DNA from 2 places in the Amycolatopsis acidiphila genome. Region 1 is predicted to be linked to the other one. Evidence: riboswitches for the same ligand, from Rfam matches in the RefSeq annotation. Region 1 holds a riboswitch; the other holds the start of a gene.

The links. Region 1 has a riboswitch for thiamine pyrophosphate ahead of LWP59_RS33425 (thiamine ABC transporter substrate-binding protein). Riboswitches for the same ligand answer to the same signal wherever they lie in the genome.
Region 2: linked by a shared signal. The riboswitch ahead of thiO (glycine oxidase ThiO) and the one ahead of LWP59_RS33425 (thiamine ABC transporter substrate-binding protein) in region 1 are both predicted to bind thiamine pyrophosphate.

Annotation. Positions count from the first base shown of each region.
Region 1 is NZ_CP090063.1:6,843,541-6,847,735, forward strand. It holds gene LWP59_RS33420 (ABC transporter permease) at 1-1,013, opposite strand, end outside; gene LWP59_RS33425 (thiamine ABC transporter substrate-binding protein) at 989-2,038, opposite strand; TPP riboswitch at 2,062-2,174, opposite strand; gene LWP59_RS33430 (4a-hydroxytetrahydrobiopterin dehydratase) at 2,199-2,489, shown strand; gene LWP59_RS33435 (hypothetical protein) at 2,553-2,861, shown strand; gene LWP59_RS33440 (hypothetical protein) at 3,672-4,195, shown strand, end outside.
Region 2 is NZ_CP090063.1:7,334,847-7,339,041, forward strand. It holds gene LWP59_RS35865 (MarR family winged helix-turn-helix transcriptional regulator) at 1-48, opposite strand, end outside; gene thiG (thiazole synthase) at 166-927, opposite strand; gene thiS (sulfur carrier protein ThiS) at 932-1,132, opposite strand; gene thiO (glycine oxidase ThiO) at 1,132-2,220, opposite strand; TPP riboswitch at 2,215-2,324, opposite strand; gene thiE (thiamine phosphate synthase) at 2,356-3,015, shown strand; gene LWP59_RS35890 (hypothetical protein) at 3,019-3,894, opposite strand; gene LWP59_RS35895 (MFS transporter) at 4,060-4,195, opposite strand, start outside.

The DNA.
Region 1 (4,195 bases):
GTGGCGTCGGTCGCCGTGATCAACGAGTTCACCGCCGATCCCCACCCCGAGATCTGGAGGGTGCCGGCGTTGCCGGTGCTGGACAGCGCGCGATACCCGGCGAGGCTCCAACCGTCCTCAGTGGACACCGAGCGGATCAGCAGCGCGACGATCGGCGTCAGCAGCAGCCCGACCACCGCGATGGCGGCCGCGACGACCCACCACTCGCCCTTCACCGGTTTCCGCGCGGTCTCCCCGCGGGCGCGGAGTTTGAGCGCGATCTCCCGTCGCCGCCGGGCGGCGGCCCCCAGGAGCAACGCGGCGAGCACCGCGGCGATCTGCACCAGCGAGAGCGCCGCCGCGCCGGTCAGGTCCAGCAGGTTCTCGGTGCGCAGGTAGATCTCGGTCTCCAGGGTGCGCAACCGCGCGCCGCCGAGCACCAGCACGACACCGAAACTGGTGGCGCAGAACAGGAACACGACCGCGGCGGCCGAGGTGATCGCCGGCAGCAACGCGGGCAGCGTGACCGAGCGGAACGCCCGCCAGCGCGATGCGCCGAGCGCACGGGCGGCGTCCTCCGCGCGGGAGTCGAGGTGCGACCACAGTCCCGCGACCGTCCGGGCGACCACGGCGACGTTGAAGAAGGCGTTGGCGAGCACGATCGACAGGACCCCGCCGTCCGGCCACAACGCGCGGAACGCGAGCCCCACCACGACGGTCGGCAGCACGAACGGCACCAGCACGAGCGTGCGCATCAGGCCGACGCCCGGCAGCCGGACCCTCGCGAGCACGAAGGCCAGCGGCATCCCGCCGACCACGGCGATGGCCGTCGAGCCGGCGGCCTGCGCGACGGTGAACCACGCCAGCCGCCAGGTCTCGCCCTGCGCGAGCGCGGTCAGCACCCCGTTGCCGACGAAGCCCCGCTTGAGGATCGCCAGCACCGGCCACGCGAAGAAGACGACCAGGAACCCCAGTGGCACGAGGGCCAGCAGGCCCAGGCCGGCGCGGCTTACTGGCCGAGCAACGAGCGCCATTGGCCGATCCACCGCTCACGCCCGGCCTGCACCTGGTCGCCCGGCAGGCTCGCCGAGCTCTGCGGGAGCGGCGCGGCCTCGGCCCAGCCCTTCGGCAGGTCGACGCCCTGGCGGGCCGGGTAGACGTACATGTTGTCCGCGACCGTCGCCTGGAACTGTTGCGACAGCAGGAAGTCGATCACCTTGTGCGCCTTGTCCGGCTGCTTGGTGCCCGCCAGCACCCCGGCGTACTCGACCTGCCGGTAGCAGGTGTCGAGCAGCGCCTTCGTCCGCGGCTTGCCGTCGGCGCCGATCTCGGCGGCGGGCGAGGACGCGTAGGACACCACGATGGGCCGCGGGCCGTTGCCCGACGAGCCGGAGAAGTCCTGGCTGTAGGCCTCTTCCCAGCCGCTGTCGGACTTCACGCCGTTGTCCTTGAGCTTCTGCCAGTACCCCTGCCAGCCCTGCTCGCCGTACTTCGCGATGGTGCCGAGCAGGAACGCGAGACCGGGCGAGGAGGTCGCGGGGTTCTCCACGACGAGCAGGTCCTTGTACTGCGGGTCGGTGAGATCGTCGTAGCCGGTGGGCGCGGGGATTCCCTTCTGCGCGAACCAGTTCGTGTCGACGTTGAGGCACACGTCGCCGAGGTCGACGGCCGAGAGCCGGTGCTCGCTGTCGACGGCGTAGCGCTGCGGGCCGCGATCGGCCTCCGGACTCGTGTAGGAGTCGAAGACGCCTTCGCCGAGCGCGCGCGAGGCGAACGTCGAGTCGACGCCGTAGGCCACGTCGCCGATGGGGTTGGCCTTGGTCAGCACGAGCGAGTTCGTCAGCGCGCCCGCGTCGCCCTTCTTGATCACGTCGATCTTGATGCCGGTCTGCTGCTGGAAGGCGTCGAGCACCTGCTGCGGCGCGGCCCAGGAGTCGTGGGTGACCAGGGTGACCGTGGACGCGGCGCTGTCGTCCGAGCCCCCGCCGACGAGTGTGCAGCCCGTGGTCAGTGCGGCGGTCAGGCCGAGCACGACGGCCGCGCTCCACTTGCCTCTCATGGCCCCTCCTTGCGTTCACCGGCAGGAGGGGATGTGGGCCTCCCTGCGCCGGCATGATCCGGATCAGGTGCGAACGGTCGCGGGGGTGGACCCGCCTCTCAGCCCGGCCTGGTGCCGGACTCCCGTGGCAACCCAGCAGCGTACCCGTCACGATGGAGGGATGGCGAAGCTACTGAGCGAGGACGAGATCATGGAGGCGCTGACGAGGCTGCCGCACTGGAAGCGCGAAGGGGACGCGCTCGAGCGCACGGCCGAGCTGGGCAGCTTCCCGCAGGCGATCCAGGTGGTGAACCGGGTCGCGGAGGTCGCGGAGGGCGCGGACCATCATCCCGACATCGACATCCGCTGGCGGACCCTGGTGTTCCGGCTGAGCACGCACTCGGCCGGCGGGCTGACCGAGAAGGACGTCTCCCTGGCGGGCGAGATCGACGGGATAGTCGACGACCTGTGATCTCGGCTACCGCGGCAACATCCCGCGGGGTGTCCTGCGTTGCCCTGGTGGAGGGAACGCACGATGTCGAAGATCTTGTTCTTGTCGAAGGCCGCTGGGGTCGCGGTGGTGTCGGCGGTGCTGTTGTTCGGGCTGTTGCCGAGCGCCGTCGCTGAGGCGGTGGCCTTGCCCGGCGGCGTCGCTACGGGCGTTGTCGCGGACGCACCCCAGGACACGACGCCCAGGGCAGTCACTCCCCGAGGCGGCGCCGCGGTGCAGCCCACGAGCGAAACCCGCGCGATCGTCGTCGGCGGGCTGTCGTTCGTGCTGATGATCGCTGCCGCAGGGGCGGTTCTCTGGCACACGGCACGAAGTCGGCACCCCGGAGAGTGATTTCCGACACAGGGCAGTAACGGGCGCCTTGATCAAGGCGGTTTCACCGGCGGAAAAGCCCGCTGCAACCCAGGGAACGCCATGAACAGCACCGCCCCCGTCCTGTCCGCGACCCAGCGCGCGTGGATCGCCGTCACCGCCACCACGATCACCCTGCTGGCCGTCATCCTGCTCGGCTTCGCCGCCTGAGCCTCTGAGGTTCGCCGGGAGCCCTTCTCGGGCTCCCGACACCACTTTCCGCATCGGCATCTCGCTCCCCGGCGCGTCACACCTTCGCGGCCACGCCGCGCGCGATCGACCGCCGTGCCCCCGCGTCACTCGACGCACCTCGGGGGGTCGGCTGAACCTCGAGCCGACCCGCGTCCGTACTCCGGTTTCGACACCCGCGCCGTCGCCCACTTTTCTCTACGCGACCGCGCCGCTTGCCAAGCGCCACCTCCGCAGGCCACCCGCCGCGCCGCCCGTGCCGCACCACCTCCGCCACTGCGTGCCCCGCCACGCCACCTCTGCCGCGCCACCGGCCAAGCGGGACGTCCGGCGCCACTGGCCAAGCGCCACCTCCGCGCCACTCCGGCACCGCCTCCGCCACCGCAGCCCAAGCGCCACCTCCGCCACCAGCGCCTCTCGATGCGCCTGTTGATCTGTGCCGCTTCTCACGGACTAGTGACTTCGTGTTGTCCGATTCGTAATGTGGCGTCGGTTCAGCCAATAACGAGCTGGTAACAAACCAATTACCAGCAGTATCGGAAATGGTGCTCGACAATGGTGGGTCGACATAGGTCAAGATCACGGGCGCGCATTCTGCCGACCGTGGTCGCACTGGCGGCGGCTTTTCTCCTGGGGTTCACGATCTGGATCGCGGGAGGACCACGGCACGATGACACCCCGAGCCTGGCGGCCGCCGAGATGAAGGCCCCGGCCCCAGTCTCGACGTCCGCCACGACCACGACGCCGCCCCCGACGACGGTCCCACCACCGTCAACGACCACCCCTCGGCCGTCCACCACAACACCGAAGACCAGCACGAAGCCGACGACGATGGCGGCCGTCGGTCACGCGTGTTCATCCGTCCTGGCCGGTGCCCAGCCCCAGGTCGCGCAGGCGGGCAACTACCTCAAGGCGATGTTCGGCGTCGACACGGTTCTCGGCCGCGCCGCCCGTGGCGGCGAAAGCGACCATCCCGACGGCCTGGCCCTGGATTTCATGGTCGACACCGCGACGGGAAACAAGCTGGCCGATTACGTCCTGTCGAACCAGTCGCGCCTCGGTGTGAAATACGTGATCTGGCGCCAGCGCTATAACGACGGAAACGGCTGGTCGGCAATGGAAGATCG
Region 2 (4,195 bases), 490 kb from region 1:
TGCCAGGAACAACCGCCCGGCGACGTCCTCGGTCGTCGACGTGTCCACCTCGGGCTCCTTCTGTTCGCCGTTCCCCCGACCCCCGAAGGGTGCGGACAACCATACGTGGTTCCCCTGTCTGAGTACGGTGAACACCCGAAAAGGGGCATTCCGCGTCGTCGCGCCTCAGCGGGCCGGCGAAGACGCCTGCGCCCAGAACCGCTGCGGAACCCGGCCCGCGCCGCGCGCGAGCCGGCCCGCGACCACCGCCGAACGCATCGCGTGCGCCATCCGCTCCGGGTCCTGCGCCCGCGTCACCGCCGTCGACAGCAACACCGCGTCGCAGCCCAGCTCCATCGCCAGCGCTGCGTCCGACGCCGTGCCGATACCCGCGTCCAGCACGATCGGCACGCCCGCGCGGGACACGATCAGCTCGATGTTGTGCGGGTTCCGGATGCCGAGCCCCGTCCCGATGGGCGCGCCGAGCGGCATCACCGCGGCACAACCCGCCTCCTCCAGCCGCAGCGCCAGCACCGGGTCGTCGTTGGTGTACGCGAACACCGTGAACCCGTCGTCGGCCAGCCGCTCCGCCGCGTCGAGCGTCTCGACCGGGTCCGGCAGCAGCGTCCGGTCGTCGGCGTGCACCTCCAGCTTGATGAGGTCGGTCTCCAGCGCCTCGCGCGCCAGCTGCGCCGTCAGCACGGCCTCGGCAGCGCTCCGGCAGCCCGCGGTGTTCGGCAGCAGCCGGATCCCCAGCCGCCGCACGAGCTCCAGCACCCCGGACCCGCCCTCGGCGTCGGCCCGGCGCATCGCGACCGTGGTCAGCTCGGTCCCGGACGCCACCAGCGCCCGTTCCAGCACCGCCAGGTTCGCCGCGCCACCGGTCCCGATGATCAGTCGCGAGCCCAGCTTGTGCTCGCCGATCGCGAGCTCGTCGCCCTCCAGCATGTCCTCACCCACCTTGTACCGCCGTCAGGATTTCCAGCCGCGCGCCCGCGGGCACGACCACCTCGGCCCAGTCGCCCCGCCGGACGACCTCGCCGTCGAGCGCCACCGCGATCCCGCGCGGCGCCGTGCCCAGTGCCTCGAGCAGCCCGGCCACCGTCGTCCCGTCCGGGAACGTCCGCCAATCGCCGTTGATCCGTACTTCCATCACTTCGCTCCCAGCCGATGTGGATGTGCCGCTTCGACGTGCGGAGGCGGCGCGGCGCCGTCGAGCCACGCGACGATCGCGTCCGCGGTCACCGGGGCCATCAGCAGCCCGTTGCGGTGGTGGCCCGTGGCCGCGAAGACGCCTTCGCCGAGCTCGCCGATGAACGGCAGCGTGTCGACGCTCGCCGCGCGAAGGCCCGCCGCGGTCTCGACGAGCTCGTACTCGTCGATGCTCGGGAAGATCCGTTCCGCGCCTTCGAGCAGCTCGCGCACCCCGCGCGCGCTCACGGTCTCGTCGAACCCGGCCTCGTACTGCGTCGCGCCGAGCACCAGCTCGCCGCCCGCGCGTGGCACCAGGTAGATCGGCCGCCCCTCGACGACGGCACGCACGGTGCGCGACGGCGGCGGCAGGCTCGTCCGCCGGGCTCGCAACCGCAGGATCTCGCCCTTCAGCGGCCGGACGGCCAGCGCCGGGTGCAGCCGCGCGCTGCGTGCACCGGCGGCGATCACCGCGACCTCGCACGGCACCTCCCCGGACACGGTGCGGACGCGGCCGGTTTCCACCTCGGTCGCGTCGTCGTCGACGAACTTGACGCCGTGCCGGATCGCGGCGGCCTGCAGCGAACGCAGCAGCTTGCGGTTGTCGACGGCCAGGTCACCCGGCACGAGCAGGGCCCGCACGCCGCTGACCCCCGGTTCGAGCGAGCGCAACTGTCGCCCGGTGACGGACTCGACCTCGCGGCCGACCGTGCGCAGGTAGTCGGCGAGCACGCCCAGCTGGTCGGCGTCGCCGCGGTCGAGCGCGACCACGACGGTGCCGGTGGTCGACAGGCCAGGGTCGCCACCGTCTTCGGCAAGTGCGGCCGCGAACGCCGGCCACCGCCGCAGCGACTCCTCGCCCAGGTGCAGCGCGGCTTCCTCGCCGGGCCAGGCTTCGGTGACCGGCGCGAGCATCCCGCCCGCGACCCACGACGCACCGCACCCCGGCGAACGATCGATGACCGTCACGTCGTACCCGGCGGCCGCGGCACGCCAGGCCACGGACAGGCCGATGACGCCGCCACCGACGACTGCCAGCTGGTTCACCACAGAAATCACGCTCCCTGCGCCGGCATGATCCGGATCAGGTTCCACGGTCGGAGCGGTTCCGGCTCCCTCTCAGCCCGTGTCCTCGGGCTCCCGTGCGGACACCTCCACGTTACCTCTTGCACTACCGTGACCATCATGCCAGGCCTCAGTGGGGATCAGATCAGGAAGCGGCTCGACGCGGCGCGGCTCTACCTGTGCACCGACGCGCGCAGTGAGCGCGGCGACCTCGCCGAGTTCGCCGACGCGGCGCTCGCCGGAGGCGTCGACATCATCCAGCTCCGCGACAAGACCAGCGGAGCGCCGCTCGAGGCGAAGCAGGAGCTGGCCGCGCTGGAGGTGCTCGCCGAGGCGTGCGCCCGGCACGGCGCACTGCTCGCGGTGAACGACCGGGCGGACGTCGCGCTCGCCGTCGACGCGGACGTTCTGCACCTGGGCCAGGACGACCTGCCGGTGCCGCTCGCGCGCCGCGTCATCGGGGACGAGCCGGTCATCGGCCGCTCCACGCACTCCGTCGAACAGGCACGGGCGGCGGCGGCGGAACCGGGCGTGGACTACTTCTGCACCGGGCCGTGCTGGCCGACCCCGACCAAGCCGGGCCGCTCGGCGCCGGGCCTGGACCTGGTGCGGGCGACGGCCGGGGCGACGCGGCCGTGGTTCGCCATCGGCGGGATAGACGACGAACGCCTGCCCGAGGTGCTCGAGGCAGGCGCTACCCGTGTCGTGGTGGTGCGGGCGATCACCGAGGCCGAGGACCCGCAGGCCGCGGCCCGCCGGATCGTCTCCGCCCTGCCGTAGCGGTCAGCCGCTGGTCGGGCCGGCGCTCTCGGTCGGCGTCGCCGAAGCCGTCTGCGAGGCGCTGCTCTGCGAGGGCTGTTCCTGCTGAGTGGTGCTGGGGACGGACGTCTCGCTCTGCTCGGTCGAGGTGGCGGTCGGACGCGACTTCGAGGTCTGCGTCTCGGTGACCGTCGTCGTCTCGTGCGTGGTGGTCGCCGAACCGCCCGACCTGCCCACGACCTGGCCGAACGTGGTGCCCGAACCACCTGAAACCGCGTGCCCGGTCAGGCTCTCGAACCCGGTCAGGGCCAGCATCCCGACGAGAAACGCCACGACGCTGGTGCCCGCGATGAGCGTCCAGCGGTTCTTCCACCAGGGCGGCTTCGGCTTGGTCTCGGGCTTCGCCAGCACCTGCGTCGGTGCCCCCGTCGCGTTCTGCACCGCGGTCGCGTTCTGCGCGCCGGGCCGGGGGAGGTACACCGTGCGCTCCCCGCCGCCGGACTGCCCCGCGCCCGCCATCGGCAGGTACTGGGTGGGCTGCACCCGGTTGACCGCCGTCGCCGGCAGCTGCCCCTGCTGCGCCGGCCCGGGCTGTATCAGCGGGTTGGCCGGGAGCCGCGGCGGCGGTTCGACGAACCGCGTCTCCTGCCGCAACCGCGTGTCGGTCAGCGCCAGCACCTCGGCCGTCTTGCGGGCGGCCTCCTTGGTGCGGCGCAGCGACCGCAGGTACACCTCACTGCCGATCGTGGTGATGATGCTGGCGATCCCCGCGCCCGCGACGGTTCCCCCCACGCCCAGCGTCGAACCCAGGAACGCCGCCGTGATCGCGGCGAGTGCCGACGCGACCACCTGTGCCGGCTTGAGACCGGTCTTCTGAGTCTCTTCCTTTTCCTCGGTCATGATTCCGATCTGCTCGCAAGTTGCCCCACCGTGATCCCACGGTGTCCAACGTGTTAGTCGATCGGAATGCTCCCGGCGTTAGCAGTTTCGTGAGCAGCACCACGACGACTGTCCACTTTGGATCAAGCGGCCTTCACCACGACCTCATACCCGTGAAATCCGGATTCATCCGCGAACGTGCGTAGGCGGTCCGTCGACGGCGCAGTGCAGGCACTTTCCTAGATCAAGCTTCCCTTGCGGCGCAACGTGTTCCGGCGCCAACACGGAGTTACGGACACCGAGCCCGCACAGCGCCCCGACG